2 regions of the Arthrobacter sp. P1_B9 genome follow, and region 1 is predicted to be linked to the other one. Evidence: predicted binding sites of a transcription regulator. Region 1 holds the regulator's gene; the other holds the start of a gene.
The links. Region 1 encodes LexA, which represses DNA repair genes until DNA is damaged. Its sites were predicted from a motif close to TCGAACANNTGTTCGA; they were not measured.

Region 1 (15,940 bases):
GGACCTGGTGCATCCTTTCCTCGCCTTCGGACGTCAGCCGGATGGCCTGCGCCCGGCCGTCCAGCGGGTCAGCCTCCTTCGACACCAGCCCGAGGCCCTCGAGGAAGGCGATCTGCCGGCTCACCGATGGCTTGCCGACGCCGATGCAGGAGGCTAGGTCGGTCAGCCGGATGGGGCCCTGCTGGCGGATCACGCTGAGCAGGCCGTAGGCGGCGGGTTCCATGTCCGGGTGGACCTGGCGCGAGAGCTGGTGGGAAATCGACCGGCCCCGGCGCCAGAGCAGACTCAGCTGGTTCTCGACGGCGTCCAGGGCGGCGTCCGCGCCGGCGGTATCGGGAGCGGGATCGCCCGCGGACTCAGTTGGGTTGCTCATGGCAACCATTCTAGAGTCCCCGGCCGTGAGAGACTTTACTCGTGCGAATCAGTGACTTTTGGCGGCTTATGGACGACGAGTTCGGCGCGGGATACTCCCGCGTCCTGAGCAGTTCGCTGGTCCTGGCCGGGGTCGGAGGCCGCACCGCGGACCAGGCGCTCAGCGCCGGCGTTCCGCCGCGCCAGGTGTGGCTTGCCATGTGCGACGTCCAGGACGTTCCGCCGGAACGCCGCCTGGGCCGCGACGTCAAACCCCGTGACACCACCGGGCCCCGCTGACGTCTGCGTCGTCGCGCTGACGCCGGCCGAGCTCCGCTGACGCCTGACACGCCGTCCGCTTGTTCGAATATCTGTTCGGATAGCGATATGCTTTTTTTCAGACCGTTTTCCACATACGTGGTTCTCCCGACAACTTTGTCGGAGGGTGCCAGTAGCGTCAGTGATGACAGACAAAGGCCTCCACGGCCACTCCACAGCGAGAAAGTATTAGAGGTGTGAATCATGGCCGCAGCCCCGGATCGCCAGAAGGCGCTCGACGCAGCGCTTGCCCAGATTGACAAGCAGTTCGGCAAAGGCTCGGTCATGCGCCTCGGCGATGAAGTCCGTGCGCCCATCGAAGTCATCCCGACCGGGTCCATCGCACTGGACGTCGCCCTGGGAATTGGCGGCCTGCCCCGCGGCCGCGTCGTGGAAATCTACGGTCCGGAATCATCCGGTAAGACCACGGTCGCGCTGCACGCGGTTGCCAATGCCCAGCGCCAGGGCGGCATTGCCGCCTTCATCGACGCCGAGCACGCCCTCGATCCGGAATACGCCGCCAAGCTGGGCGTCGACACCGACGCGCTCCTGGTCTCCCAGCCGGACACCGGCGAGCAGGCGCTGGAAATCATGGACATGCTTATCGGATCCGGCTCCCTTGACGTCATAGTCATCGACTCCGTGGCCGCCCTCGTTCCCCGCGCGGAAATCGAAGGCGACATGGGCGACAGCCACGTGGGCCTGCAGGCCCGCCTGATGAGCCAGGCCCTGCGTAAGATCACCGGCCGCCTGAGCCAGACGAAGACCACGGCCATCTTCATCAACCAGCTGCGTGAAAAGATCGGTGTCTTCTTCGGCTCCCCGGAAACCACCACCGGTGGTAAGGCGCTGAAGTTCTATGCCTCCATCCGCATCGACGTCCGCCGCATCCAGACCCTGAAAGAGGGCGCCGATTCCGTCGGCAACCGCACCAAGGCCAAAATCGTCAAGAACAAGATGGCCCCGCCCTTCAAGATCGCCGAGTTCGACATCATCTACGGCCAGGGCATTTCCCGTGAGGGCGGCATCATCGACATGGGTGTCGAGCACGGCCTGATCAAAAAGTCGGGCTCCTGGTTCACCTACGATGGCGACCAGCTGGGCCAGGGCATGGAGAACTCCCGCCGCTTCCTGCGCGACAACCCGGAGCTGGCGGCCGAACTCGAGCGCCTGATCAAGGAAAAGCTCGGCGTTGGCGTCAAGGCCCCGGCTGAGACCGAGGAATCTCCGAAGCTGAAGGCCGTTGACGGCTTCTAACAGCCGGCGGCGCAAAGGGGCAGGATTTCCATCACGGAATCCTGCCCCCGGCTTTGCCGGCCCGGATCAGCCGGCGGACCGCACCGATGGCGCGGATTCGCCGGCCGGGCAGGACCGGGACGCGGACCCCGCGGCGGTGGCGCGTGCCATCGTGCTGCGGCAGCTGACGAATTCGCCCAAGAGCCGGCTGCAGCTCTCGCGCAAGCTGGCCGAGCGCAACGTCCCTGAGGACGTCGCGGAGGCCGTGCTGGACCGCTTCGAGGAAGTGCGGCTGGTTGACGACGCCGAGTTCGCCGACATGTGGGTCCGCAGCAGGTCCCAGACGCGCAAGCTCGCCAAAGGGGCCTTGCGGCGCGAACTTGCGGACAAGGGCATCGACCCGGAGATCGCTGCCGGTGCACTGGACCAGCTCAGCGACGCCGACGAGGAAACGGCCGCCCGGGAGCTCGTGGAGCGCAAGCTGCGGGGATTCACCGGCGGCGAAGACCGGGCCGAACGCGACAAAGTTACGCGCCGCCTCGCGTCAATGCTGGCCCGCAAGGGATACCAGCCGTCGCTCGCCTTCCGGGTGGTGGGTGAGGTGCTCGATGCCGCCGCCGGCCAAGCGGGGGACGGGGATTAGGACCGCCGGGCCGGGGTCTGCGCTGGCCCAGCCGCTGCCCACTACCCTTACCCGTTACCCTTAACAGGTGAGTTTTACCATTCCCTCCCCAACGGCCGGCACGACTTCTCCGACAGCGCCACCGGCGGTGCAGCCAGCAGGGCCCCAGGCATTCAGTGCGGACCCCGTTTCCGCACCGGAAAGTCCCGCCCCGGCCCAGCCCCGCACCTACCAGGTGCGCACTTTCGGCTGCCAGATGAACGTGCACGATTCCGAGCGGATGGCCGGCATGCTGGAAGCCGCAGGCTACGTCCCCTCCGCCGGCGAGCTGGCCGACGTCGTGGTCTTCAACACCTGCGCGGTCCGGGAAAACGCCGACAACAAGCTGTACGGCAACCTCGGCATCCTCGCCCCGGTCAAGGCAGCCAACCCGGGCATGCAGATCGCCGTCGGCGGCTGTCTCGCGCAAAAGGACCGCGAGACCATCCTCAAGAAAGCCCCGTGGGTGGATGCCGTGTTCGGCACCCACAATGTCGGTGCCCTGCCGGCGCTGCTGGACCGGGCCCGCCACAACAATGAGGCCCAGCTGGAGATCCTCGAATCGCTGGACGTCTTTCCCTCCACCCTCCCCACCAAGCGGGACTCCGTCTACTCGGGCTGGGTATCGATCTCGGTGGGCTGCAACAACACCTGCACCTTCTGCATCGTCCCGGCCCTGCGGGGCAAGGAAAAGGACCGCCGCCCCGGCGAGATCCTGGCCGAAATCCAGGCGCTCGTGGACGACGGTGCCATCGAGGTAACCCTGCTGGGCCAGAACGTGAACTCCTACGGCGTCGAATTCGGCGACCGGCAGGCGTTCTCCAAGCTCCTGCGGGCGTGCGGCGACATCCCGGGCCTGGAGCGGGTCCGGTTCACCAGCCCGCACCCGGCCGCCTTTACCGACGACGTCATCGACGCCATGGCCGAGACGCCCAACGTCATGCCGCAGCTGCACATGCCCCTGCAGTCCGGCTCGGACAAGGTCCTCAAGGACATGAAGCGGTCCTACCGCTCGACCAAGTTCCTCGGCATCCTGGACAAGGTCCGCGAGAAGATCCCGCACGCCGCCATCTCCACCGACATCATCGTCGGGTTCCCCGGCGAGACCGAGGAGGACTTCCAGGCCACCCTCGACGTCGTGGCGAAGTCCCGGTTCGCCACCGCCTTCACCTTCCAGTACTCCAAGCGGCCGGGCACGCCCGCCGCGGACCTGCCGGACCAGCTGCCCAAGGCCGTGGTCCAGGAACGCTTCGAACGCCTCACGGCCCTGCAGGACCGGATTGCCGCCGAGGAAAACGCCCGGCAGCTTGGCCGCCGCGTCGAGGTCATGGTGACGGCCCAGTCGGGCCGTAAGGCTGGGGAAACCCACCGCCTCTCCGGCCGGTCCCAGGACCAGCGGCTGGTGCACTTCTCCGTGCCCGCCGGAGCCGAAGTGCCCCGGCCCGGCGATCTGGTGACTGTCACCATCACAGAGGCGGCGGCGTTCCACCTCGTCTCCGACCCCGCCTCGGCCGAGGACTACAGCCTGCGCCGGTCCCGTGCCGGCGATGCCTGGGACCGGTCGCAGGCAGATTCCTGCGGCGCAGGCCCAGCAGGCAAAACCAGCCCGGCGGGCAAGACCAGCGCGTCGGGCACCTCCGGCGTGTCGCTGGGCATGCCCAGCCTCCCGGTCCGCGGCCGTTAGCGCCGTGCCCGGCCCGCAGGGCGCTCCCCGGAACGAAGCAGTCCAGAACCCAGCAGCCCGCGCCACGGCGGTCGAGGACACAGCCCAGGCCTTGGCGGTCGAGGGCACTGCCCAGAAGGACGCTGCCCAAAATGCGGCGGCGCAGGGGGCACGGCCGGCCGCGCCGCCGGTGATCGCCGTCGTCGGGCCGACGGGATCCGGCAAATCAGACCTGGCAGTCTCCCTCGCCCTTGAGCTCGACGGTGAAGTCATCAACGCCGACTCGATGCAGTTCTACCGCGGCATGGATATCGGCACCGCCAAGATCACCGAGGCGGAGCGCCGCGGTGTGCCGCATCACCTGCTGGACATTCTGGACGTGACCGAGGAAGCGAGCGTCTCGGACTTCCAGCAGCAGGCCCGGGCGTTGATCGCCGACATCCACGGCCGGGGTAAGCGCGCCATCCTGGCCGGCGGCTCCGGACTCTACGTCCGCGCCGCCCTCGACGTCCTGGAATTCCCCGGCACGGATCCGGAGATCCGCGGCCGGCTCGAGGCGGAACTGGCTACCGCGGGCCCCGCGCCCCTGCGGCGACGGCTCGAGGCAGTGGACCCCGTCTCCGCGGGCAGGCTCGGCGATGAGCGCAGGATCATCCGCGCCCTGGAAGTCTTCGAGCTCACCGGGCGGCCATTCAGCTCCTTCATGCCGGCCCGCCAATACTTCCAGCCTGCCATCCAGATCGGACTCGAGGTGGACCGGGAACTGCTCCGGCAGCGCCTGGCCGACCGGGTCCACGCGATGGTGGACCGGGGGCTCCTGGACGAAGTCCGCCGGCTGGACGCAGCCGGGCTCCGCGGCGGCCGGACCGCGCCGCGGGCCCTCGGCTACGCGCAGTTCCTCCGGGTGCTCGACGGTGCCTCCAGCGTGGAGCAGGCCGCGGACGAAACCATCATCGCCACCCGGCAGTTCGCGCGCCGCCAGCTGACCTGGTTCCGTGCGGATCCCCGGGTCACCTGGCTGGGCTGGCACGATCCTGACCTCGTGGCCGAGGCCGCCGGCCTCTGCCGGGCGACGCCGGTTCTGCCTCCGGCGTAGCGCTTGGGTCACGGTGCCGGAGCGGTCGGGGCGGAACGGTAACCTTGGAGCATGGACGAATCCCAAGCCGTAGCCGCTGACCGTACTGCCGGCGATACCGCCCCGCTGAGCGGCCTGAAGTTTTCCAAAGGCCACGGAACGGGCAACGACTTTGTCCTGATCGCAGACCCCAACGGCGCGCTCGAGTTGAGCCCGGAGCACGTCGCGGCGCTCTGTGACCGGCACCGTGGCATCGGCGGCGACGGCCTGATCCGGGCCGTGCCTTCCCGGCTCCTGCCCGAGGGGCAGCAATTGCTGACCGCGCACCCCGATGCCGAGTGGTTCATGGACTACCGCAACGGCGACGGCTCGCTCTCTGAGATGTGCGGAAACGGAGTCCGCGTCTTTGTGCACTTCCTCATCGCCGAAGGCCTCGTGGACCTGCCGGCCGGCGAATCGCTCGTCATTGGAACCCGGGGCGGTGCCAAGACGATCGTCCGGACGGCTGCGGGCTACGCCGTGGACATGGGCCCCTGGGAATTCATTTTCCCGGGCGAGGCGACCGCGCGGGCCATGGACTCGCTGGTCAGCGCCGACGGGCTCGAAGTCGCACGGCCCGCCCTCTCCGTCAGCATGGGCAACCCGCACACTGTCGTGGCCCTGGCCGAAACAGCCGAACTGGAGGCCACGCAGCTGTTCACGGCTCCCCGGGTGGACCCGACGCCGCCGCACGGCACCAACGTCGAATTCGTTGTGCCCTCCGAACCACTGGTCCACGACGGCACCGGCACCATCACCATGCGGGTCCACGAGCGCGGAGTGGGGGAGACCCAGTCATGCGGCACGGGCGCCTGCGCCGCCGCCGTCGCGATTCGCCACTGGGCCGGCCAGGGCGCACCGGACGCGTGGAACGTCCACGTCCCCGGCGGCGTCGTCGGCGTGAAATTCTTCCTGGGCCCGGAGGGGCACGAACACGTCGAACTCAGCGGCCCGGCCGTGATCGTCGCTAGCGGGACGCTTTCCTGATTCGAAGGATCCGGAACGACTTCGACGTGCTCTCCCGGGTCACGCTGAAGCTGGCGTCGAGCTCCGCCGAGAGCCAGCGCTGCAGCGAGTCCGAGCCGAGGTTCTTCTGGACCACGAGCCAGGCCGATCCGCCCGGCGCCAGCCTGGGAATCCACAGGCGAAGGAGGGCATGAAGTTCATCCTTGCCGATCCTGATCGGCGGGTTGGACCAGATGGTGTCAAAGCGCAGGTCGGGGTCCACGGCGTCCGGCGTGCTGGCGGATACGTTGTGCAGCCCCAACAGCCCGGCGTTTTCATTGGTCAGGGTCACGCAGCGTTCGTTCACGTCCACCGCGTAGACCTGGGCGTGCGGTGCCCGCAGGGCCATGGTCAGGGCGATCGGTCCCCAGCCGCAGCCGATATCCAGCAGGTTGCCCTGCGGCGACGGCGCCGGGACGTCGGCCAGCAGCACGGCCGTTCCCTTGTCGATCCCGTCCGGGCTGAAGATCCCCGAGGACGTCTGCAGCCGGCGCGTCTCACCGGCAAGATCCACGGTGAGCGGCTTACGGGTAAAGGGCCCGGCCGGCTGGGCGCTGAAATAGTGTGCAGACTCCATAATGGGCCAGATTAGTTCGCGGCCAGCCCGTATGGGAAACCGGGTGGGAGCGCCGGCGTCTGCTACGCTACAAAACATGATCCTGATCTCCAAGTAGCCGGCACGGGTCCCATCCAGTCCTTGACAGGTACTCCGGGGGACTCCGTAGCGACGCAGGTAAACGCCTTCCGCTGAGTGCGCCATTGCACGGGTGAGTTTTCTCACCCGCGGGCGCCCGCACCACTTGGAATCCAACCATTTCCCAGGCACCGTGTTTTGCTGGCACAGTTTTCGAGCACCGTGCTCCCTGGCCCGCTCCCGGGCCCGGCGTGGCGGAGGCACCTACCTCAACGTGTTTGCACCGGCACCGGCACCGGCACCGCCCACACAGCCAGTGTCCCCGCAGCCAGGCGCCGTAGCCGCCTCTACCGTCCCCAGCCGCCGCTCCGCACGGAGCCAGCCCCGCCCCGGCACCGTTGCCGCGGGCATTCCAGGAGGCCCGCATGACCCCCCGCCGTCAGCCCAGCGCGAATACCGCCCCACAGAGCAACAATCGGCACTATTCTGAAAGAGCCGAACCTTTAAAGGAGACCATGACCAGCCACCCCAACACCGGACCCGATTCAGCAGCCCAGGACATGAGCCCTGAAGAGATTCAAGCTGTAATCGACCGGATCCTTTCCAAGGACACCCCCGCCCCAGGCCGCGGCGGCGGCACCGGCCATGGCACCGCCGCCGGTGCTGGCACCAGCAGCCCGACGTCGGTGCTCGGCAAGGCGCAGGCCATCTCCCGCCTGGACGAGGTGTACACCAACTTCGACGGCGACCAGCAGGACCTTGAGGAACGGCACGCACTGCGCCGCAAGGCCGGCCTGTCCACCGAGCTCGAAGACGTCACCGAGGTCGAATACCGGCAGTTGCGCCTTGAGCGCGTCGTCCTGGCCGGCCTCTGGACCGAGGGCACCCTCGCGGACGCGGAGAACTCCCTGCGTGAACTTGCCGCCCTCGCTGAGACGGCCGGCTCCGAGGTCCTCGACGGGCTCGTCCAGCGGCGTGCCAAGCCCGATCCCGGGACTTTCCTCGGCTCCGGCAAGGCACAGGAGCTGAAAGCCATCGTGATGTCCACCGGCGCCGACACCGTCGTCGTCGACGCCGAATTGGCCCCGTCCCAGCGGCGCGGGCTGGAGGACATCGTCAAGGTCAAGGTCATTGACCGTACAGCGCTGATCCTGGACATCTTCGCCCAGCACGCCAAGAGCCGTGAAGGCAAGGCGCAGGTGGAGCTCGCCCAGCTCGAATACCTGCTCCCGCGCCTGCGCGGCTGGGGTGAATCGATGTCCCGCCAGGCCGGTGGCCAGGTGGGCGGCGCCGGTGCCGGCATGGGCTCGCGTGGTCCCGGTGAGACCAAGATCGAACTGGACCGTCGCCGGATCCGCACCCGGATGGCCAAGCTGCGGCGCGAAATCGCCGCCATGAAGCCTGCCCGGGAAACGAAGCGCGCCAACCGCCGTCGTAATGCCGTGCCCTCTGTCGCCATCGCCGGGTACACCAACGCCGGGAAGTCCTCGCTGCTGAACCGGCTGACCGACGCGGGGGTGCTGGTGGAAAACGCCCTGTTCGCCACCCTGGACCCCACCGTCCGCAAGGCCGAAACCGCTGACGGGCTGGGATACACCCTGGCCGACACCGTGGGCTTTGTCCGTTCCCTGCCCACCCAGCTCGTGGAGGCATTCCGCTCCACGCTGGAAGAGGTCGCCGACTCTGACCTGATCCTGCATGTCGTGGACGTCTCGCACCCGGATCCGGAAGGCCAGATCGCGGCTGTCCGGACGGTCTTCAGCGAAGTCGACGCGCGCAAGGTTCCGGAAATCATTGTCCTGAACAAGGCCGACGCCGCTGACCCGTTCGTGGTCGAACGGCTCAAGCAGCGCGAGCCGCGCCACGTGGTGGTCTCGGCCCGCACCGGCGAAGGCATTCCGGAACTGCTCAAGGCCATCAGTGACGGCATTCCGCGGCCCAGCGTGAAGCTTGAACTGCTCATCCCGTACAACCGCGGGGATCTGATCAGCAAGCTCCACGAGAGCGACGCCGAGATCCTCAGCCTCGACCACGAGGAAACCGGGACCCGTGCCGTGGTGATGGTGCGTGAAGGACTCGCCGCCGAACTGGATCCCTTCATCAGCAATGACTGAGGCTGCGGTGACCAGGACCGACGCCGATCCAGCTGACGCCGAACCAGCCGACGCTGGGCCGGCCGACGCCGACACCGGCGCCGGTTCGGTTGCCGGCGCGGCCGGCGAGGAGTTTGTTGTTAAGCTGCTCGACCGTGCCGTGTCCGGCATGGGCGGGCAGAGCCGCGATGGCCAGCACGAAATGGCCCGGCAGGTGGCGCGCGCGATAGACAGCGGCGATCACCTGCTGGTCCAGGCCGGCACCGGCACCGGCAAGTCGCTGGCCTACCTGATTCCGCTGATCGCGCATTCGCTGACCAGCAACAAACCCACCCTGGTCTCCACCGCCACCCTGGCACTGCAAACGCAGATTGTGGGCCGTGACCTGCCCAGGCTGCTTAAGACCATCACCCCTGCCCTGGAGCGGCCCGTCAAGGTCGCCCTGGTCAAGGGCCGGTCCAACTACGTCTGCCGGCACAAACTCGAGGGCGGCTTCCCGTCCGAAGAACCTTCCGAGGGACAGTTGTTTTCCCTCGGCGAGGACACGTCCGTGCCGCACTTCGCCGCCGCACTTGGCGGGCCGTCCTCCCAGCTGGGCAAGGAAGTTGTCCGGCTGCGCGAATGGGCCGAGGAGACCGCGACGGGGGATCGCGACGAGCTCATGCCGGGCGTCACGGACCGGGCCTGGCGCCAGGTCTCGGTCACCTCCATGGAGTGCCTCGGCGCGCAGAAATGCCCGCTCGCGGCCGAATGCTTCAGCGAACTGGCACGGCAGAACGCCGCCGATGCCGACGTCGTGGTCACCAACCACGCCATGCTCGCCGTCAGTGCCTTCGAAGGCCTGGCGGTGCTGCCCGAGTACGACGTCGTCGTGGTGGACGAAGCACACGAACTTCAGGACCGCGTCACGGGCGCGGTCTCGGGCCAGCTCTCCGTGGCGATGGTGCACGCCGCCGCGTCCGGGGCCCGGAAGCACACGGGCATCACCGTGGATGCGCTGAACAATGCCGCCGCCCACCTGGAGCTCGCCATCGACGGCGTCCCCAGCGGGCTGATGCCCAACGGCCTGAACAGCGAGCAGCTGGACTGCATCGACCAGCTGCGCGACGCGTGCCGCGCCGCCCTGTCCGATTCCAAGGGGGACAGCTCCGTGTCGGCGGACGGCGGACGGCAGCTGGCCCGCTCGCGCCTCATGGTCATCCTGGAGCTCTGTGAACGCCTGCTGGCCGCGCGCGAAAACCGCGAAGTCGTGTGGTTCTCCCGCAACAGCAGCTTCGACCCGGCGCAGGGCTACTCCCAGCCGGACGAGAGCGCGCCGGCGTTGATCAACGTTGCCCCGCTGAGCGTCGCAGGGCGGTTGCGCGAGGGCCTGTTCGCGGACCACACCGTCATCCTGACCTCGGCCACACTGGCCATCGGCGCTGCCTTCGAACCCGCCGCCGGCGGCCTGGGCCTGGTTGGCAACGGCGCCCCGAGCTGGACCGGCGTCGACGTCGGCTCCCCGTTCGACTACCCGAAGCAGGGCATCCTCTACGTAGCCCGGCACCTGCCCAAACCCGGCCGCGGAACGTCCCCCGAGGCCCTGGACGAACTCGAGAAGCTGATCCGCGCCTCCGGCGGAGGCGCCCTGTGCCTGTTCTCCTCGCGGCGCGCCGCAGAGGAAGCAGCCGAGGCCATGCGGCCCCGGCTGGGCCTCAGCATCCTGTGCCAGGGGGAGTCGACCATGACGGCGCTCGTGCGGCAGTTTGCCGACGAACCTGACACGTGTTTGTTCGGCACCATGTCCCTCTGGCAGGGCGTCGACGTCCCTGGCGTGTCCTGCCGGCTGGTGGTCATCGACCGGATTCCCTTCCCGCGGCCGGACGACCCGCTGATGACGGCACGTTCGCGGGCCGTGGCCCAGGCCGGCGGCAATGGCTTCATGGCCGTCTCGGCCACGCACGCCGCCATCCGCCTCGCGCAGGGCGCCGGACGGCTGATCCGCTCGACCTCGGATAAGGGCGTGGTGGCAGTGCTGGATTCGCGGCTCTCCACGGAGCGTTACGGCGGCTTCCTGCGCGCCGCGCTGCCGCCGTTCTGGCCCACCACCGATTCATCGATAGCCATGGCAGCCCTGAAGCGCCTGGCGAAAGACTCCGCGAAAGCCTAAGTCCCAAACCGGGGCCGCCACCCTGCGCCGGAAATCCGCCGCGGGGTGGCCGCTCCGGACTGGCAGCATGCCCCGGATGGCTAAGGGGAGCGCAGTTTAGAGAGAGCGCAGTTTAGAGGGAGCGCAGTACCGATACGACCTTGCCCATGATGACGGCGTGGTCGCCCAGGATGGGCTCGTACTGGGTGTTTTGCGGCAACAGCCACGTGTGGCCGTCCCGCTGGCGGAAGGTCTTGACCGTGGCTTCGTCGTCCAGCAGGGCGGCAACGATATCGCCGTTCACGGCATCACCCTGGCGGCGGACAACCACCCAGTCGCCGTCGCAGATGGCGGCGTCGATCATCGAGTCGCCGGCCACCTTGAGCATGAAGAGTTCGCCATGGCCCACGAGTTGGCGGGGCAGCGGCATGACGTCCTCCACCACCTGGTCCGCGAGGATCGGCCCGCCGGCGGCGATGCGTCCGACGAACGGCACCATTGCCGTGTCAGTGGCGCTGGCGAGCTCGGTTACCGACAGGCCGCCGACGGCCCGCAAGGGGCTGGACTTCTCGATACCAGATATCGGTGTGGCCCCCTCGTCCAGGGTCAGCGGCATGAGCACTTCCATGGCCCGGGGCCGCTTCGGATCGCGCCGCAGGTAGCCGAGCTTTTCCAGTTGGGAGAGCTGGTGGGTCACGCTCGACAGGCTGGCGAGACCGACGGTGTCGCCGATTTCGCGCATGGACGGCGGGTAGCCCTTGTCCGTGACGGACCGCTGGATGGTCTCCAGGATTTTCTTTTGCCGGACGGTGAGGCTCTTGGGGGCCCGGGCGGGCTGCGGGCTCCGTGGGGTGGCCCTGCCGCCGGTGGCTTGTGCTGCCATGTTCGCCAACGCCTTTCCGTTCCGCCCGGCTGCCGTGGCTGCTGTCACCGGGAACTTCCGGCCTGAAATGTCAGACCCTGCTGATCAACTACGAATGAATTCCCACTGGTAGTTCGAAAGTGGGAGTTCGAAAGTGGTTGTCCTGTCCCTCAAAAATAGGCCAGCCGCAGACCTTTTTCAAACATTTGTTCTAGCGAGTCTCGACATCGTTCGTTAGTAAGTGCTAAAACAGAACAAGTAAGATTCGAATATGTGTTCGATTCCGACGATCTAGGTTCGCAGGCAATGTTCGGTTCTATGTTCGAAGGTTCGGCCGGTTGGCGGCGAGTACGTGAGTACGCCGGGCGGCAACTTATGGTCCAGGAGGGCTCAGTTCATGTCAGTTTCAAGCGCGTTTGACGGCACTAACATTCAGGGCGTCACGACCCGCCACCGTGGTGTTGGTCCGGGTGGCGCAGCGGATCGCCGCAGCATCGGACACGGCAGCATCGGACAAGGCGGCCTCGCCCAAAGTGGTTCCAGTCACGGCAACGTGTACCCGCTCAACGCCAGGCGCCGCGGCTCCGCGCCGTCGCGGGCGCAGCAAGGAGCCGCCGCCGCGGTTTCCGGCGGCCGGACCAAGCAGCCGCCGCTTCGGCTCACCCGGCGCGGACGCTTCGTCTTTTTCGGCGTCCCCCTGATTCTGCTGGCGGCGTTCATCCTGTCCTTCAGCGGATTCCTCAACGCTCCCGCGAAAGCGGCAGATTCCGCAGACCAGCTCTCGGTGACGCCGACCGTATCCGTCACAGTCCAACCGGGGGAGTCCCTCTGGGCCATTGCCGGGTCGGTGGCCCCGGAGCGCGATCCCCGCGATGTTGTGGCCGATATCGTGCAGTTGAACAATCTGGACGCCGCGCGTGTGATGCCGGGCCAGCAACTGTTTGTTCCGTCCAAGTAGCCACCCCCGGGTGCCGTTGCGGGCGTCACAGTTTCAGCGCCCGTCCCGCTACCACTTAAACTGGTCACGTGACTGACCAGCTTGAGCGCCTCAACCGACTGCCCCTCCGAACCAATCTGCGTGGCCTGCGTCCGTATGGCGCGCCGCAGCTGGACGTCCCCATCCTGCTCAACGTCAACGAGAACACCCATGGGGTCCCGGCCGATGTCCGCGCCGCGATTACCGAAGCCGTGAGCGCCGCCGCTGCCGGGCTGAACCGCTATCCGGACCGCGAATTCACCGAATTGCGCGAAGCCCTCGCCGAATACCTTGGCCATGGGCTGGACGCGGAGAACATCTGGGCCGCGAATGGTTCCAACGAAGTCCTTCAGCAAATCCTCCAGGCCTTCGGAGGCCCTGGCCGGACGGCCCTCGGGTTCCCTCCCACGTATTCGATGTACCCGCTGCTGGCCTCCGGCACGGATACGGAGTACGTCGTCGGGGTCCGCGCGTCCGACTATGGGCTCAGCGCGGAATCGGCGGCACAGCAAGTCCGCGAGCTTCAGCCCAACATTGTCTTCCTCTGTTCCCCGAACAACCCGACCGGCACGGGGCTGGGCCTTGATGTGGTCGAGGCCGTTTATGAGGCCGGCGAGGCCAGCCAGACCATCGTGATCGTTGACGAGGCCTATCACGAGTTCGCCCACGACGGCACGCCCAGTGCCCTCACCCTGCTGCCTGGCCGGGAGCGGCTCATCGTCTCGCGCACCATGAGCAAGGCCTTCGCCCTCGCGGGTGCGCGGCTCGGCTACATGGCCGCGGCCCCGGAGGTCGCGGATGCCCTGCGCCTGGTGCGTCTCCCGTACCACCTCTCCGCCATCACCCAGGCTGCGGCCCTGGCTGCCCTGCGCCACCGGGAGGCGCTCATGGCGGACGTCGAGGACATCAAGCGCCAGCGCGACCGGATCGTGTCGGAACTGACGCGGTTGGGCTTGACCCCGGCCGCGTCTGATTCCAACTACGTGTTCTTCGGCGGCCTCGAGAACCCCCATGAGGTTTGGCAGCGCATGCTGGACGCCGGTGTCCTCATCCGCGACGTCGGTATTCCGGGGCACCTGCGCGTCACCGCCGGCACTGAGACAGAAACCACAGCCTTCCTGGAGGCACTTGAACTCATCCTGGCCGGCTCCGCAAAGCCGCAGGCCTAGACTTGGTGGGGAGCCCAATCGTCCCCGCCAGATTGCCCAACACCCTGCCTTCTTCCAAAGGACACATCTACATGAGCACCACCGGATCCACCGCCGCCGAGGGCCGGACCGCACGCATGGAACGGACCACCAGCGAGTCCTCGGTCCTGGTCGAGATCAACCTGGACGGCACCGGCGTTTCAGACATCAGCACGTCGGTCCCGTTCTACGACCACATGCTGACGGCCCTCAGCAAGCACTCCTTGATCGACATGACCGTCAAGGCCACCGGCGACACCCACATCGATGTCCACCACACTGTCGAGGACGTGGCCATCACTTTCGGCGAGGTTCTGCGGACCGCTCTGGGCAACAAAGCCGGGATCCGCCGCTTTGGCGAGGCGACCGTTCCCCTCGATGAGGCCCTCGCGCAAGCTGTCGTGGACGTCTCCGGCCGTCCCTACCTGGTCCACGCCGGCGAGCCGGCAGGCCAGGAATACCACCTGATCGGCGGCCACTTTACGGGCTCCCTGACCCGCCACGTCTTCGAGGCGATCACCCTTCACGCCGGGATCTGCCTGCACATGAACGTCACTGCCGGGCGTGACCCCCACCACATCGTCGAGGCCCAGTTCAAGGCCTTTGCCCGTGCCCTGCGCGCAGCCGTCGAGCCGGATCCCCGCGTCGAGGGCATCCCGTCGACAAAGGGTGCTTTGTGACCGGCCCGGTGCTCCGCGACGGGGCCATCATCGACCCCGCCGCCGCGGCCAAGCCGGTCTCCCCGCAGGGAAAGCCCACAGTTACGGTGCTGGACTACGGCTCCGGGAATGTCCGGTCCGCCGTCCGCGCGCTGGAGCGGGCCGGCGCCGAAGTCATCCTCAGCTCCAAGCCTGAGGATGTCCTCAATGCCGACGGCCTCGTCGTCCCCGGTGTCGGCGCCTTCGAAACCGTCATGCGCGAACTCAAGGCCGTTGACGCCATCCGCATGATCGGCCGCCGTGTCGCCGGAGGCCGCCCCGTGCTGGCCATCTGCGTCGGGCTCCAAGTGCTGTTCGAGGCCGGCGTCGAACACGGCACCGAAGCCGAGGGCATGGGGGAGTGGCCCGGCAAGGTGGAACTGTTGCCTGCCGACGTCGTGCCCCACATGGGCTGGAACACCGTCGCCGTCCCCGAAGGGTCCAGGCTCTTCGCCGGGGTTGAGGACGAGCGCTTCTACTTCGTGCACTCCTACGGTGTCCAGAAGTGGGACTTCGACGTCATCCAGCCGCGGATGGCTGCGCCGCTGGTGACCTGGTCCGACCACGGTGCCCCGTTCATCGCGGCCGTGGAAAACGGCCCGCTGTGTGCCACCCAGTTCCACCCGGAGAAGTCCGGCGACGCCGGCGCCCGGCTGCTGCGCAACTGGGTCCAAAGCCTGCGCCCCGCAGCCCCGGACCGTACCGCAGCCCCGGAAGGGACCGCCTAGATGTGGTCCCTGGTGCTCATGGGCGTGGCCGGCCTGCTGGTTGGCGGCGGGATCTCCTTCCGCCAGCAGAAAAGTCCGCTCTGGGTGCAGATCGTTTTCTACATCCTCGCCGGCATGTCACTGCTGGCCGCCTACCTCCTGACCCTGCCGGCGTCCTGACCGCCCCTCCCCACCCCCATCCCCAAGCTGAGGACTCCACGATGACCACCGAAACCCCGCTGCCCGTACTCGAGCTCCTGCCCGCCGTCGACGTCGTCAACGGACAGGCCGTCCGGCTCGTACAGGG
Region 2 (15,940 bases), on a different contig from region 1:
CGGTGCCCAGGCCAGGTCCGAGGCGGCCCAGGACCCGGACGCGTCCTGGCTGAACTGCACCCGGACCAACAGGCCCTCGTTGTTGACCACGAACGACGGCGAGAGCTCGGTGATGCCGTTGCCGAGCCCATACACAATCCAGGTTCCCTTGTACTTTTCGATCGGCAGCACCGAATGGCTGTGGTGGCCGTAGATCAGGCTGAACAGGCCGCTGTCCACGAGCGCATGGGCGACGTCGCGCTGCTGGGTGTTGGGCTCGGCTGAGTACTCCTCCCCGGCGTGCATGACCCCCAGCACAATGTCCGCGCCCAAAGCCCTGGCCTTGCGTGCTTTGGAAATCATGGCGTCGGGATCGAGCAGGTCGACCTGCCAGGGCTGCTCGGCGCGCAGCCCGTTGAGGCCATATGCGGCATCAATGACGGCGATTTTGGCCGCGGCGGTCTGCAGGATCAGGATGCCCTGGGACTCTGCCTCGGTCCGGTACGAGCCCGTGTGCCGGAGTCCGGCGGCGTCGAGGGCGTCCAGGGTACGGACGAGTCCCGCGGTGCCGCGGTCAACGGTGTGATTGCTGGCGGTCGTGCAGGCCTGATAGCCCACGCCGCGCACGGCGGTGATGATCTGCGGCGGAACGTTGAAGGAGGGATACCCGGAGAATGGTCCGTCCGGGCCGGCCACCGGGGTCTCCAGATGGCAAATCGCCACGTCGCTCTGCTCGATGTAGCGCCGCTGGCCCTCCAGCAGCGGCCCGAAGTCCAGCCCCGTCGCGCCGGCGGCGCGGGCGTCCTCGCGGGCCTGCTGCCAGAGCTGGGGGTGGACCAGCATGTCCCCGGTGACGAGGACGGAGGCGCACCGGGCGGCCGCACAGCCTGGCCCCTTCCCGGGCGTCGGCGTCGGCGTCGGCGTCGGCGTCGGGGTCGGAGTCGGGGTCGGAGTCGGGGTCGGAGTCGGAGTCGGGGTGCCCGACGGCGGCTGGGTAACGTCGGACGTTCCCCCGGTACCGCCGGCCGTGGGACCCGGGGGCTTATCCGGCCCGGCGAGGAGTCCGCAGGATGCCAGCATCGACCCGAGAACAACGGCCGTTGCTGCGGTCAGGATCCGGCCCCGCGGCCTCGCGGTCGTGTTCTCCATGCCGCTCATCCTATGGTGGGCGGCATCACAACACACGGAGCCGATCGTTGAGAAGCGGCCGCCTGCATGAAAGAGTCATTTCATGACCAATCCCCTCCTGAGCCCCAGCACCCTGCCCTATGGACTGCCGCCGTTTGCGGATATCGACGACGCGCACTACGCCGAGGCCGTCGAGGCCGGCCTGGCCGAGCACCTTGCCGAAATCCAGGCCATCGTGGACACCCCGGCGGCCCCGACCTTCGAAAACACGGCCCTCGCCATGGAACGCTCCGGCCGGCTCCTGGACCGGGCCGCCGCGTCCTTCTTCACGCTGGTGTCCGCAGACGCCTCGGACACCATCCGCGACCTCGAGACCCGCCTGTCCCCGCTCTTCGCCGCCCACCAGGACGCCGTCTACCTCAACCGCGGGCTCTACGAGCGCTTCGCGGCGCTGGACGCAACGGTCCTGGACGCGGAGTCCGCCCGGCTCGTGGAGGAATACCTCAAGGAGTTCCGGGCCTCCGGCATCCAGCTCGACGACGCCGGCCAGGAGCGCCTCAGGGACGTCAACGCCGAGCTTTCCCGGCTCGGCACCGAGTTCGGGCAGCGCGTCAAGGAGGGCATGAAGTCCGCTGCCCTGCTGCTGGATGACGCCGCCGACCTCGCGGGCCTGCCCGCCGACGACGTCGCCAGCGCCGCCGAGGCCGCCCGGACCGCCGGGCACGAGGGAAAGTTCCTGCTGACCCTGATCCAGCCGAGCAACCAGCCTGCCATGGCCGCGCTGGCGAACCGGGAAATCCGCCGTCGCCTCTACGAGGCCTCCATCGGCCGCGGCAGCGACGGCGGAAGCTTCGATGTGCTCGACCTGGTCAAGGACATGGTCCGGCTCCGCGCCGAGAAGGGCAGCCTTCTCGGGTTCGCGAACTTCGCCGAACTCAGCGTGGACCGGCAGACGGCACCGGACTTCCAGGCCGTCCAGGCAATGATGAGCCGGCTGGCCCCCGCAGCCGTCCGCAATGCCGACGCAGAGGCCGAGGCGCTGGCCGGGACCGCCGGCCACCCCCTCGAGGCCTGGGACTGGGCGTATTACTCTGCCAAGGTCAAGCGGGAGCGGTATGCCGTGGACGAACAGGCCCTGCGCCCCTACTTCGAGCTGGACCGGGTTTTGAATGATGGCGTGTTCTTCGCGGCAAACGCCCTGTACGGCGTCACCTTCCACGAACGCGCCGACCTCGCCGGCTACCACCCGGACGTGCGCGTCTGGGAGGTTAAGAATTCCGACGGCACGGACCTGGGCCTTTTCCTGGGCGACTACTACACGCGGGAGACGAAGCGCGGGGGCGCGTGGATGAATTCCCTCGTGGAGCAGTCAGGGCTCTTGAACACCCGACCTGTGGTGATCAACAACCTCAACATCTCCAAGCCGCCGGCCGGCGAGCCCACCCTGCTGACGCTGGACGAGCTCCGCACCACCTTCCACGAGTTCGGCCACGCCCTGCACGGCCTGTTTTCCGCCGTCACCTATCCTCGGTTCTCCGGCACGAACGTGCCGCGGGACTTCGTGGAATACCCTTCGCAGGTCAACGAAATGTGGATCATGTGGCCCGAAGTCCTGGCCAACTATGCCCGGCACCACGCCACCGGCGAACCCCTGCCGCAGGAGACCGTGGACAAGCTCAACGCCGCCCAGCTTTGGGGCGAAGGCTTCGGCACCACGGAATACCTCGGCGCGGCCCTGCTGGACCTGGCGTGGCATGTCCTGGACGGCTCTGACATCCCGGATGACGCCGTCGAGTTTGAAGCGAAGGCGCTGGCCGCGGCCGGCGTGGCGCACAGCCTGATCCCGCCGCGCTACCGGACCGGCTACTTCCAGCACATCTTCGCGGGAGGCTGGTATGCCGCCGGCTACTACTCCTACATCTGGAGCGAGGTCCTGGACGCTGACACCGTGGAATGGTTCAAGGAAAACGGCGGCCTCAGCCGCGCGAACGGCAATTTCTTCCGCGCCGAACTGCTTTCCCGCGGCAACAGCCGGGACCCGCTGGAGTCCTTCCGCGCCTTCCGCGGCCGGGACTCGGATCTCGGGCCGCTGCTGAAGCGCCGCGGCCTCGACTAACCCCCGCAGAACGCAAACGACGCCGGGCGGTCACCTAAGAAGGTGACCGCCCGGCGTCGTCGTTCAATCAGAAGCGCAAGGCGAAGGGCGGCGTGATCCGGCAGCGTGCGTAAAAGGGGCCCCGCGCCCCGGGCAGCCGCTCAGCTGCCAACAGGGCGCGGGGAATAGCACGCAGAGGATCAGCGCCGTCCGGCGCCGCCAAAGGCGCGAACGCTACCAGCCGCGCTCGGCGAGGCGGTGCGGCTGCGGGATCTCGTCGACGTTGATGCCGACCATGGCCTCGCCCAGGCCGCGGGAGGCCTTGGCGATCTCGTCCGGGTCGTCGTAGAACGTGGTGGCCTTCACGACGGCGGCGGCACGCTGGGCCGGGTTGCCGGACTTGAAGATGCCGGAGCCGACGAACACGCCGTCGGCGCCGAGCTGCATCATCATCGCGGCGTCGGCCGGGGTGGCGATGCCGCCGGCGGTGAACAGCACCACCGGGAGCTTGCCGGTCGCGGCAACTTCCTTGACCAGTTCGTACGGAGCCTGCAGCTCCTTGGCCGCGACGTAGAGCTCGTCCTCGGCCATGCCGGCGAGCTTCTTGATCTCGGCACGGATCTGGCGCATGTGCGTGGTGGCGTTGGAGACGTCCCCGGTGCCGGCCTCGCCCTTGGACCGGATCATCGCCGCGCCCTCGTTGATCCGGCGCAGGGCCTCGCCCAGGTTGGTCGCACCGCAGACGAACGGAACGGTGAAGTTCCACTTGTCGATGTGGTTGGTGTAGTCCGCCGGGGTCAGGACCTCGGACTCGTCGATGTAGTCCACGCCGAGGGACTGCAGCACCTGCGCCTCGACGAAGTGCCCGATCCGGGCCTTGGCCATGACGGGCACGGACACGGCCGCAATGATCTTGTCGATCATGTCGGGATCGGACATGCGGGACACGCCGCCCTGGGCGCGGATATCGGCCGGAACACGTTCCAGCGCCATCACGGCCACGGCACCGGCGTCTTCGGCGATGCGGGCCTGCTCGGCGTTGACGACGTCCATGATGACGCCGCCCTTGAGCATCTCAGCCATGCCGCGCTTGACGCGGCTGCTGCCCGTGACGTTCTTCGCGGACGCGCCGGCTTCGCTGCTTACATCAGGTGTAGACACAAAAACCCCTATGGGTAGATAGATGACCTCGCCGGGGCGCGGACGGCACGTTCATGCCGTGTCTCGCACACACCGGATTACCGGATCCATTGGCCGGTAAAGCTAATACTATCCCCCGGCCGGGGCGCGGCAGAATTCGGGTTACAGCAGTCGAATCTCGCGCGGGGACAGGGATTCGGCGCGGCCGCCGGGGTGCCGCCTGGCGCTGTCAGGCGGGACGTTCCGTGGCGGTACCTTCGGGTTCCGCCAGCGACTGGCGGTGCACTGTCACGATGCGCTGGATCACCGTCACCAGGCTCGCTGTAGCGAGAAGGCACAGCGTCACGAAGAGCACCACCGGGGTCAGGCCCAGTCCGGTGAGCCCCGTGACCACCAGCACGGACACGAGGCGCTCGGCGCGCTCGGCGATGCCCACGTTGGCGTGGAAGCCCAGGGCCTCGGCCTTGGCCCGCGCATAGGAGACCACCATGCCGAGCACCAGGCAGAGAATCGCGGCGACGGCGACGGCCGGGTTGGCGCCGCCGGTGAAGAACCAGACGGCGACGCCGGCGAACAGGGCGCCGTCGGCCACGCGGTCAAGGGTGGAGTCCAGGAAATTGCCCCACCGGCCGCCGCGGTGCTGCATCCGGGCCATGATGCCGTCAATAACGTCGGAGAAAATGAACGCCGTGATGAACACGGTCCCCCAGAAGAGCTGCCCGAGCGGGTAGAACACGAGAGAGCCGATCACGACGCCGAGCGTGCCGACCACGGTCACGGCGTCGGGAGAGACCCCGATCCTCAGCAGCCAGCGGGCAACCGGGGAAAACAGGGCGGTGAAGAAGCCCCGGGCGTGCCTGTTAAGCATCCTTCTCCCCCGCTGTGTCCTGCGGCGCGGGCATTTCCTGCGGCCACGCGTCGGCGACCTGCTGACGGACCTCACCGAGGGTCTGCGTGACCGCCTTTGTCTGGGCAATGATGGGGAAGAAATTTCCATCACCGCCCCAGCGCGGCACCACGTGCTGGTGCAGATGGCCGGCGATGCCCGCCCCGCCGGTGACGCCCTGGTTCATGCCCAGGTTGAAACCGGAAGGGTTGGCGACTTTGCGCAGCACCCGCATGGCCGTCTGGGTCAGTTCGGCGAATTCCGCCGTTTCCTCGACCGTGAGGTCCGTGTAGTCCGGGATGTGCCGGTAGGGGCAGACCAGCAGGTGGCCCGGGTTGTACGGAAAGAGGTTCAGCACCACGTAGCTCGTCCTTCCCCGGTAGACGATCAGGGAGTCCTCATCGCCACGCTCGGGCGCGGCGCAGAACGGGCAGTCGTCCGGGTTCTTGAACTGATGCTGGCCGCCCTTGATGTACGCCATCCGGTGCGGGGTCCACAGGCGCTGGAAAGCGTCCGGGACCCCGGCCAGGCTGAAGTCGTCCGTCACGGCGTGGTCGCCCGGATACTCCGGCCCGGCCCCTGTGGTTTCCTGCACGCGCTGCCCTTCCGTCTGCCTAGCTGGTCCGGTTTCGGACAGCGTCGACGATCCGCTGTACGGCCTCGGACACGGGCACGCCGTTGTCCTGGCTGCCGTCGCGGAAGCGGAAGGACACGGCACCCGCCTCGGCATCGTCCCCGCCGGCGATCAGCACGAACGGGACCTTGTCCTTGCTGGCCGTGCGGATCTTCTTCGGGAAACGGTCCGAGGAGATGTCCACCTCGGCGCGGATGCCGGCCGCCTTGAGCTGGTCCACAACGTCGAACATGTAGTCGTTGAATGCCTCCGCCACCGGGATGCCCACCACCTGGACCGGTGCCAGCCAGGCGGGGAAGGCACCGGCGTAGTGCTCGGTGAGCACGCCCATGAAGCGCTCCACCGAGCCAAACAGGGCGCGGTGGATCATCACGGGCCGCTGCCGGGTGCCGTCGGCGGCCTGGAACTCGAGTTCGAAGCGTTCGGGCAGGTTGAAGTCCAGCTGGATGGTGGACATCTGCCAGGTTCGGCCGAGCGCGTCCTTGGTCTGGACGGAAATCTTGGGGCCGTAGAATGCCGCTCCGCCCGGATCCGGGATGAGCTCGAGCCCGGAGGCTTCGGCCACCTCGGCGAGGGTGCGGGTGGCTTCGTCCCATGTGGCGTCGTCGCCTACAAACTTGTCCTCGTTCTTGGTGGAGAGCTCGAGGTAGAAGTCGTCCAGGCCATAGTCCTTGAGCAGGCCGAGGACGAAGTTCAGCGTGCTGGTGAGCTCGTCCTTCATCTGCTCGCGGGTGCAGTAGATGTGGGCGTCGTCCTGGGTCATGCCCCGGACGCGGGTCAGGCCGTGCACCACGCCGGACTTCTCGTAGCGGTAGACCGAGCCGAACTCGAAGAGCCGCAGCGGCAGTTCGCGGTAGGAGCGGCCGCGGGACCGGAAGATCAGGTTGTGCATGGGGCAGTTCATCGGCTTGAGGTAGTAGTCCTGGCCGGGCTTGCGCACGGTGCCGTCCTCGTTCAGTTCCGCGTCGATGTGCATTGCCGGGAACATGCCCTCGCGGTACCAGTCCAGGTGGCCGGAGACTTCGTAGAGGTGGCCTTTGGTGATGTGCGGGGTGTAGACGAAGTCGTAGCCGGCATCGACGTGGCGCTGGCGGGAGTAGTCCTCCATGGCCTTGCGGATAATGCCGCCCTTGGGGTGGAAGACCGGCAGACCGGAGCCGAGCTCGTCCGGGAAGGAGAACAGGTCCAGCTCCGCGCCGAGCTTGCGGTGGTCGCGGCGCTCGGCCTCGGCAATGCGCTCCTGGTAGGCCTTGAGCGCGTCCTTGGTGGGCCAGGCGGTGCCGTAGATGCGCTGCAGCTGCTGGTTGTTCTGGTTGCCCAGCCAGTAGGCGGCCGAGGAGCGGGTCAGGGCAAAGGCGTTGGAGATCAGCTTGGTGTTCGGCAGGTGCGGGCCGCGGCACAGATCGCACCAGATGCTGTCGCCGCTCTTGCGGTCCACGTTGTCGTAAATGGTGATGTCGCCGGCGCCGACCTCGACGTTGACGCCCTCGCCGGCCTCGGCGGCGTCATTCTTCCTGCCCAGCAGTTCGAGCTTGTAGGGCTCGTCCTTCATCGCTTCGCGGGCCTCGTCCTCGGACACCACGCGGCGAACGAACTTCTGGTTCTGGTTGATGATCTTCTGCATCATCTTTTCGAGCTGGCGGAGGTCTTCCGGGGTGAACGGTTCCGCGACGTCGAAGTCGAAGTAGAAGCCGTCCGTGATGTAGGGGCCGATGCCGAGCTTGGCGTCGGGGCGCAGCTGCTGCACGGCCTGGGCCATGACGTGGGCCGTGGAGTGGCGCAGGACGTTGAGCCCGTCCGGGGAATCAATGGTGACGCCCTCGACATTGGCGTCCTCGGGAAGGGGCTGGTCCAGGTCCTTCAACTCGCCGTTAACGCGGGCCACAACGACGTCGCGGCGCTCAAAGAAGAGTTCCGCGCCGGTGGTCCCGGTAGTCACCTTGGTCTCTTCGCCGTCGACGAGAAGGGTGATCTGCTGGGCATCTGACACGGGTGTCTCCTATTCAAAGTTAAGGCTTCGTAGCTTGTGGCGTACGGGGACCACAGCCAGCCTCGTCCATGCTATCGGTTTCTCCAGAGGCCAACCAACGCGCCACGAGCGAGCCGCACCGCCGGCCGGTCAGCCGCCCAGCCCGGTGATGGCGAGGTTCCTGCTGATCCCGTCCAGGGGGCTGGACAGGGGGCCGGACAGGTAAGGCTCCTGCCGGCCGGCGGCGCCGGGAGCCGATGCCGGAAACGGGAGGGTCTCCGGGCGGCTGAGGTCCCAGGCCATGGAGGCGCTGATGCTGATCCCCCGCGGCCCGGTCCGGCGGGTGGTGCCGCGGATCAGGAGCAGGCGGGTGCCGAACAGCAAGGGTCCGGACTGCTCCTGCGCCTCGTGGAAGAACACCGAATCCACACAGCCCGTGCCGTCGTCGACGCTGATGAACACCACCCGCCGGCCGCCCCTCATGGGCGGGGTCTGGGTGGCCACCCGGACCCCGGCCACCAGCACCTCCGTGCCGTTGCGCAGTCCCAGCAGCTTGTCCGCGGTGGTGACGCCCAGCCGGTCCAGCAGCGGGCGGTGGCTGGTCATGAGGTGCTCGCTGACGTCCACAGCCATCAGGTCCAGTTCCGCGCGGACGTTATCCACCATGCTGGGTGCGGGCAGTGCCGCCTTGAGGTTCGTCAACTCCACGTCCCCCAGCGGCAACGCCAGCTGGCCCTGAATGACTTCCACGCCCTTACGGAGGGGGCGGGCCTGGAGTTTTTGCAGGTGCTGGACAAGATCCGCCCGGTTGGCTTCTCCCCCGGACGCCCGGTGCAGCGAATCGAAGGCGCCCAGCTGGGCCAGTCGCTGGATGCTGGGCCGGCTGAGCCGCGACCTGGCCCTCAGGTCCGCCAGGGAGTCGTAGGGCTGGCCGGCCACAATCCGCTTCAGCTCGGCGCCGGAGAGCCCGAAGATGCCGTTCAGGCTCAGCCGGATGCCCAGCCTGCCCCGGTCTGGTCCGGATTCCACCCGCTCCACCCGGTACTCGGCCTGGCTCCGGTTGATGTCGAGGGGAAGGATGGGGATCCCCAGCCGGCGGGCCTCGGCCACGAGCAGGCGTTTGGGGTACATTCCGGGGTCGTGTTCCCACAGCCCGGCGAGGAACGCCTCCGGGTGGTGTGCCTTCAGCCAGGCCGACTGGTAGGTGGGCACGGCGAAGGCGGCTCCGTGGGCCTTGCAGAACCCGAAGCTGCCAAAGGCCTTCAGCGTGCCCCAGACCTTGTCCACTACCTCGGGACTGTAATTCCGGGCCCGCGCCTCCTTCCGGAAAAACTCCTCCACCCTGGCTTCCAACACGTCGTTGCCCAGCGCACGGCGGAACTCGTCGGCCCTCGCCAGCCCGCACCCGGTCATGACGTCGAAGGTCTTGAGGATTTGTTCGTGGAAGACCGTGACCCCGTGGGTTTCCTGAAGGACAGGTTTGAGGTCCGGGTGCGGGTAGACCTCGGGGGCGAATCCGTGCCGGTGCTCCAGGAAGGGCCGGACCATGTCGGATTTCATCGGGCCTGGACGGAACAGCGAGATGTCAATGATGAGGTCGTTGAATTCCCGGGGGGCCAACTTGCCGATCAGTTCGCGCTGGCCAGGGGACTCGATCTGGAAGCAGCCCAGGGTGTGGGTGCTGCGGATCAGCTCAAAGGTGGGTTCGTCGTCGAGCGGGACCGCATTGAGGTCGATGTGACCGTCCTCGGCGATGTAGTCCGGGCCGGTCCCGTCCGGGCCGGCCGGATGCGCGCCGGCGGCCACCACCTCGGCCTTGGACGGGTGGAGCCGGATGACTTCCCGGACGGCGAAGGCCATGGCGCTCTGCATCCGGACGCCAAGGACATCGAGTTTCAGCATGCCCATGGGGTCCATGTCGTGCTTGTCGAACTGGCTCATGGGCAGGCCCAGGCCGCTGGGCTGCACGGGGGTGCGGTCCAGCAGGGTGGCATCGCCGAGGATGACGCCGCACGGGTGCATGGAGATGTGGCGGGGCAGCCGGTCCAGCCGCTCCGTGAGGTCCACCAGCAGGTCCAGCTGCTGGTTCTCGGAGAAGCCTCGCTGCTCCACCCGGTCCGCGAATTCCTTCAGCTCGGGTTTCTCCACGAGGGCTTCGCGGAAGTGCCGGGCCGAGAACCGCCACAGCTGCTTGGCGATTTCCCCGACCTCGCCGTCGTCCATGCCCAGGGCCAGGCCGGCATCGCGCACGGCACCGCGAGCGCGGTACCCGTTCTGCATGCTCATCAGCGTGACGCGTTCGGCGCCGAAGCGCTCAAAGATCTTCCGGTAGACGTTGTGCCGTTCGGCGCTTTCGACGTCGATGTCTATGTCCGGCAGCGTGGCGCGGTCGCGGGAGAGGAAGCGTTCAAAGATGAGGTCGTGCTCGAGCGGGTTCACCTGGCTGATGTCGATCAGGTAGTTGACCAGGCTGGAGGCGCCCGAACCGCGCGCGGCCGCCCGGACGCCCAGGGCCAGGATCATCCGGGAGACCTCTGCGACGGTCAGGAAGTACGAGGCGAAGCCCAGCGAGTCGATGATCCGGAGCTCATGCTCCAGCCTGGCCCTCAGCTGCTGTTCCCGCTGCCCGGAAATGCCCGGGAAGCGGCGGCCGATGCCGGCCTCACACCGCAGGGTCAGTTCGGCGAGCGCGTCGCCGTCGATCCCGATCACGGATGCCTCCGGGACCACGGGCTGTTTCCAACCCATGTCGGCTTCCGGATCCATGCGGCAGCGGTCCGCGAGCGCCTCGGTCTGGGCCAGGAGCCGCTTGAAGTCCGCCGTGCCGTAGCCGGCGGCGTGGATGATCTCCTTGCCCAGCTGCAGCATCCGGGCCGCCGATTTGAGCCAGCCCTGCCCGTTGGGCTGCAGAAGCGGGGCGGCCGAGAGCTCGGGGAGGGATTTCAGTGTCCGGGCCGAGTCCAGCACATCGGCGGTGGCCGCGCCGTCCTCAGCCACGTACCGCACAGCGTTGCTCAGCACGGCGGGCACCCCGTGTTCTGCGGCGAGTTTGAGCATGCGCACCGCGTGGGCGGTGCTCAGCGGTTCCCCGGGCGGGCTGAGCTGGGACACAACCTCTGCCGCCAGCGTTCCGGGGGGCATGGCGTCCAGCCATCGTTTGAACAGGGTGCGGGGCCGCAGGTAGCGCCGGCCGCCCATGGCCCGGCCGACGTCGGAGTCCGGGCCGATCAGCACTGTCAGGACCGGCTTCAGGGTTTCCGGGTGCAGGGTGCGGGAGGCCAGTTCCGCCCGGGTGACGGCCACCGGCACTATTCCCCCGGCCTTGCCCGTGGTGCGGGCGTGGGCGTCGGAGATCAGCCGGCACAGCGCCCGGTAGCCGGCACCGTTGTTGTGTCCGTGCGCCAGCACGACGACGCGTCCCCCGAGCTGGGTACGGTGGTCGCCGTCGTCGTCAAAGACTGCAAGGTCCACCCCGACGATTGCATCCAGCCCGGCTGCCATGCACGCCTTCAGGTGCTTGACGGTTCCGTACAGGCCGTCGCGGTCCGTGCAGGCCAGCGCGGTGGCGCCGTCAGCGGCGGCCGCGGCGGCAAGTTCCTCCGGCCAGGAGACGCCATAGTGGGCGCTGAACGCGGTGGAGACGTGCAGATGGGTGAAACTCATGCTGATTCGGGCTTCCGGAGGGGCTGCAGGGCGTCGTGGATCTTCAGGAGCCGCCACCGGCCGCTGCCGACATGCCGGGTCAGGTCAAGGGTGAGGGTGGAATCCGCGGCGTGATCCCCGGCCGCACGCACCTGGACCCGCCAGATCTCATGGTCCACCAGGCCCGGCCCGCTTCCGAGTGGCGCCCGGCGTTCCTCGGCCCACCATTGGCGGCGTTCGTACCAGCGGACGGGGTCCGCGCAGACCGTGTAGCGCCGGCCGGCCCAGTCGAGGCGCAGGGGCTGGCCCGAGGGCGTGCAGACGACCTCCACGGACTCGCTGAAAATACCCACGTTGCCTCCCGACCCAGTCCGGGCTGGAGCCGGCCCAGTCCCCGCTTCGACTTCCTACGTCCATTCCGCTTCCGGCGCCCCCAGTTCCAGGCCCCATGAATTTATTCGAACATATCTTCGAATAAAATCAGTCTACGTCGGAGAGGCGACAAAACCCAGATCGGGGGTGGACTCACGCAGGTACAGGTAGCAGGATTGAGCCATGAGCTCCCATAACGCACTCCTGAAGCACGTAAGCATCGCCGCCAAGGATCCAACCTTGGTGGCGACTTTTGATATAGACGGAAACATCCCCGGCCAGGGCGCCTACGTGGTGGGGCTCTTGGCAGCCACCCCGGACTATTCCCACCAGCGCAGGATGGGGATCGAGTTCATGAACGGCGAAGCCGTGTCCTTCTACTGCTTCAGCCACGACGGCACCGAGGAAAATTTCGACCTCAAGGGGGTCGAACACTCGGGCAACACCATTACCGGCCATTTCCCGCTTACGACTGTGCTTGGCCTGCCCAAGGGCCATCTCATGACGGCCTTCAGCGATTGTGACGGCCGGGACTACCAGGCCAACGTGCCTGTCGAAGAAGCCCTCTAGGCATCTTCTAGGAGCTGGACTTGTACACTTCCAGCTCGAGCGTGATGAAGGCATCGATCATCGCCCGGTAGGTCTTCTCGACAAGTTCGACGTCGATGTCCTTCTTTTCCGCCGTGGCGCGGACGTGTTCGATGACCCGCTCCACACGCCCGGGCGCACGGACCTCGGCGCTGTCCGCCTTGAGGGTCCCGGCGATCCGGATCAGCCGTTCCCGGCGCCCGATCAAGGACACGATCTGCTCGTCCACCTCGTCAACAGCCACCCGCACGGCGGCGAGCTGTTCGCGGTCGGCCTGGGCGGCCTTGTCGTCTGCGTGATTTGTGGGCATGTGCATGACAGTATCGAAAGATGCAGCCACGAGTCGACTTCATATCGCTAGGTGTCCGCAGTGTTGACGCCTCACGCCGCTTCTACGTCGATGGCCTCGGATGGCCGGTCCACCGGGAAGTCCCCGGGGAGGTGCTCTTCATCCAGGTCAACCACGGCCTCATCCTTTCGCTCTGGGACGCGGGTCAAATGCAGACCGAGGCGGCCACCGATCCCCCTGCCGGCATTGCGTGCATCACGCTCAGCCACAACCTGGCCGGCACGGCGGACGTCGACCGGGTGATGGCCGAAGCCGGGACCGCGGGAGCCCGCATCGTTGCGGCACCGAAGACCCAGCCCTGGGGCGGCTACACCGGCTACTTCGCCGATCCCGACGGCTACCGCTGGGAGGTCGCCTTCAACCCCGACTGGTCGGTCGACGGCGGCGGCAAAGTAACGCTCTGACTCAGGTAACCAGTGCCGCCCCGTGCCTTGGCAGCCGCCGGGCAGCCGCCAGACAGGCCGGCGTACCGCTAGAACAGGCTCCCCACCGGCTGGATGAGTTCCGGTGAGTCATTCCTGACGTTCCCGACGGCGGTGCCGACGGCGTCGATCGTCCAGCCTTCCGCGACGTCGTGCGCCCCGGCCCGGACCAGATCCACGAGCCCGGCCGCATCATCCGCCTGCGGGTCCAGCCACGTCTGCATGGTCTCGCGGTTCATGGGCAGCGGAACCCTGTCATGCAGCGCGGTCAGCTCGGCCAGCATTCCCCCGGCGTAGCCCTCCGGCGGCGAGTCGGTGGTCATGATCGAGGTCGAGAGCATCCAGCGCTCCGGATCACCCTCTGCCTTGGACGGGTCCCGCCACCATTCATAGAGTCCCGCGAAGACAATGGGGCGTCCGTCCTTGGGATGGACGTAGTAGGGCTGCTTGGTGCGGCCCTCGCCCTTCCACTCGTAGTAGCCATCCGCCGGGACGGCGCAGCGGCGGGCGCGGGTCGCTTTCCGGAAGGCGGGCTTCTCCAGCACGGTCTCGCTGCGGGCATTGATCATCTTGGACCCGATGCCCGGGTCCTTGGCCCAGGACGGCACCAGGCCCCAGCGCGCAATGTGCAGTTGGCGGACCGGTTCTCCCTCCACAAGCCGTTCGAGCAGGATCGGCACATCCGCCGTCGGGGCCACGTTCCACGACGGCGGAATTGCGATCTCATCCTCCAGCCCGGCATCGAATTCGGCCAGCAGGTCTCCGACGGCCCGGGCCATCACGTAGCGTCCACACATGGCATCAGCATGCCACCGCACCCATCCCATGTCATCAGGGCTGCCGCCTGAGCCCGCCGAGGTCGCCGGAAACGTGCGAAGTCGCCGGAACTTTCCGGCGATTTCGCATCTTTACCGCGAAGTCGCGTCGGACGGCGTAGGGGGCAGCGCTCTCTGCGGGAATAGCGGGCTGCAGGGTACGGTTGTTGGCAGTGACGTACGACTTCAGTGGGCGCCCGGCCTGATACGCCGGCCCCATCCACTTACTTGAGGAGAACTTCGTGGACTTCACCCCCGAATCCGGCACCATCACTATGTTTTCGACCACGTGGTGCGGCTACTGCAACCGGCTGAAGAAGCAGCTGGACGCACAGGGCATCGGGTACACCGAGATCAACATCGAGGAAGTCGAAGGCACGGCCGATCTCGTCGAGCAGCTCAACGGAGGCAACCGCACCGTCCCCACCGTGCTGTTCCCCGACGGCACCGCCGCCACCAACCCCTCCGCAGCTGAGGTCAAGAGCCGGCTCGCCGCCTAGGCCCTTCCTGCATCCAAGGACACCACCAAACCACGACGGCGCGGCCTCCCAAGGGCCGCGCCGCCGCCCGTTGTGCCAGTAACCAGTAAGTTGTGCCAGCAATCCGCGTTCCAGAACAGAGGAGCTTGTTTCATGGTCCATAAAGTCAAAGCCGCAGTAGTCCGTTCCAAGAATGCCGACGTCACCCTGGAGACGATCCTGGTGCCGGACCCGGGCCCCGGCGAGGCCCTCGTGGACATCCTCACCTGCGGTGTCTGCCACACCGATCTGCACTACAAGCAGGGCGCCATCAACGACGACTTCCCCTTCCTGCTCGGCCACGAGGCCACCGGCGTTGTCAGTGCCGTGGGACCGGACGTCACCGAGGTCGCCCCCGGGGACCGCGTGGTGCTGAACTGGCGGGCCGTCTGCGGCGAGTGCCGCGCCTGCCGCCGGGGCCAGCCGCAGTACTGCTTCAATACCCACAACGCCACCCAGAAAATGACGCTGGAGGACGGCACCGAGCTGACGGCCGCGCTGGGCATCGGTGCCTTCGCCGAAAAGACCCTCGTAGCGGCCGGCCAGTGCACCAAGGTGGACGACGACGCCGATCCCGCCGCCGTCGGCCTGCTCGGCTGCGGCGTCATGGCAGGCATCGGCGCGGCGATCAACACCGGAAACGTCCAGCGCGGCGATTCGGTCGCCGTGATCGGCTGCGGCGGAGTCGGCACGGCGGCCGTCGCCGGCGCGGCGCTCGCCGGCGCCACCACCGTGATCGCCGTCGACATCGACGCCAAAAAGCTCCAGCGCGCCAAGGACCTCGGCGCCACCCACACGGTGGACTCCTCCGCCGTCGACCCCGTCGAAGCAATCCGCGAACTGACCGGTGGTTTCGGCGCCGATGTGGTGATCGACGCCGTCGGCCGCCCGGAAACATACAAGCAGGCCTTCTACGCCCGGGACCTCGCCGGCACGGTGGTCCTGGTGGGTGTGCCGAGCCCCGAGATGACCCTGGAACTGCCGCTGCTGGATGTGTTCGGGCGCGGCGGCTCCCTGAAGTCCTCCTGGTACGGCGACTGCCTGCCTTCGCGCGACTTCCCCACACTCATCAGCCTCTACCGGCAGGGCAAGCTGGACCTGGACGCCTTCGTGACGGAGCGGATCACGATCGACCAGATCGAGGAGGCCTTCACGAAGATGCATGCCGGCGCTGTGCTGCGCTCGGTGGTGGAGCTGTGAACGCCGGCCCTGTGAGCATCCGGATCGACCGGCTGGTCACCTCCGGGACGTTTTCCCTCGACGGCGGCACCTGGGATGTTGAGAACAACGTCTGGATCCTCGGGGACGACGCCGAATGCGTCATCATCGACCCGGCCCACGATCCCGCTGCCGTGGCCGCGGCCGTCTCGGGCCGGAAGGTCACCGCAATCCTGCTCACGCAC

Region 2: a site for LexA is predicted at 11,932-11,947, ahead of AC1D1A_RS10550 (DUF6504 family protein). Genes of this name have one in related genera too.

Annotation. Positions count from the first base shown of each region.
Region 1 covers NZ_JBFUAA010000007.1:175,032-190,971, forward strand. Annotated here, with positions in the region: gene AC1D1A_RS12085 (MarR family winged helix-turn-helix transcriptional regulator) at 1-373, opposite strand, end outside; gene AC1D1A_RS12090 (DUF3046 domain-containing protein) at 415-651, shown strand; gene recA (recombinase RecA) at 874-1,926, shown strand; gene AC1D1A_RS12100 (regulatory protein RecX) at 1,913-2,548, shown strand; gene miaB (tRNA (N6-isopentenyl adenosine(37)-C2)-methylthiotransferase MiaB) at 2,616-4,250, shown strand; gene miaA (tRNA (adenosine(37)-N6)-dimethylallyltransferase MiaA) at 4,420-5,325, shown strand; gene dapF (diaminopimelate epimerase) at 5,377-6,330, shown strand; gene AC1D1A_RS12120 (class I SAM-dependent methyltransferase) at 6,311-6,925, opposite strand; gene hflX (GTPase HflX) at 7,498-9,096, shown strand; gene AC1D1A_RS12130 (ATP-dependent DNA helicase) at 9,089-11,224, shown strand; gene lexA (transcriptional repressor LexA) at 11,337-12,086, opposite strand; gene AC1D1A_RS12140 (LysM peptidoglycan-binding domain-containing protein) at 12,619-13,023, shown strand; gene AC1D1A_RS12145 (histidinol-phosphate transaminase) at 13,092-14,210, shown strand; gene hisB (imidazoleglycerol-phosphate dehydratase HisB) at 14,282-14,908, shown strand; gene hisH (imidazole glycerol phosphate synthase subunit HisH) at 14,905-15,654, shown strand; gene AC1D1A_RS12160 (hypothetical protein) at 15,655-15,813, shown strand; gene priA (bifunctional 1-(5-phosphoribosyl)-5-((5-phosphoribosylamino)methylideneamino)imidazole-4-carboxamide isomerase/phosphoribosylanthranilate isomerase PriA) at 15,855-15,940, shown strand, end outside.
Region 2 covers NZ_JBFUAA010000006.1:89,927-105,866, reverse strand. Annotated here, with positions in the region: gene AC1D1A_RS10585 (CapA family protein) at 1-1,128, opposite strand, end outside; gene AC1D1A_RS10580 (M3 family metallopeptidase) at 1,211-3,223, shown strand; gene pdxS (pyridoxal 5'-phosphate synthase lyase subunit PdxS) at 3,437-4,363, opposite strand; gene pgsA (phosphatidylinositol phosphate synthase) at 4,572-5,210, opposite strand; gene AC1D1A_RS10565 (HIT family protein) at 5,203-5,823, opposite strand; gene thrS (threonine--tRNA ligase) at 5,843-7,852, opposite strand; gene AC1D1A_RS10555 (DNA polymerase III subunit alpha) at 7,982-11,494, opposite strand; gene AC1D1A_RS10550 (DUF6504 family protein) at 11,491-11,826, opposite strand; gene AC1D1A_RS10545 (hypothetical protein) at 12,029-12,415, shown strand; gene AC1D1A_RS10540 (chorismate mutase) at 12,423-12,749, opposite strand; gene AC1D1A_RS10535 (VOC family protein) at 12,764-13,186, shown strand; gene AC1D1A_RS10530 (SOS response-associated peptidase) at 13,255-14,001, opposite strand; gene AC1D1A_RS10525 (mycoredoxin) at 14,262-14,519, shown strand; gene AC1D1A_RS10520 (S-(hydroxymethyl)mycothiol dehydrogenase) at 14,652-15,737, shown strand; gene AC1D1A_RS10515 (MBL fold metallo-hydrolase) at 15,749-15,940, shown strand, end outside.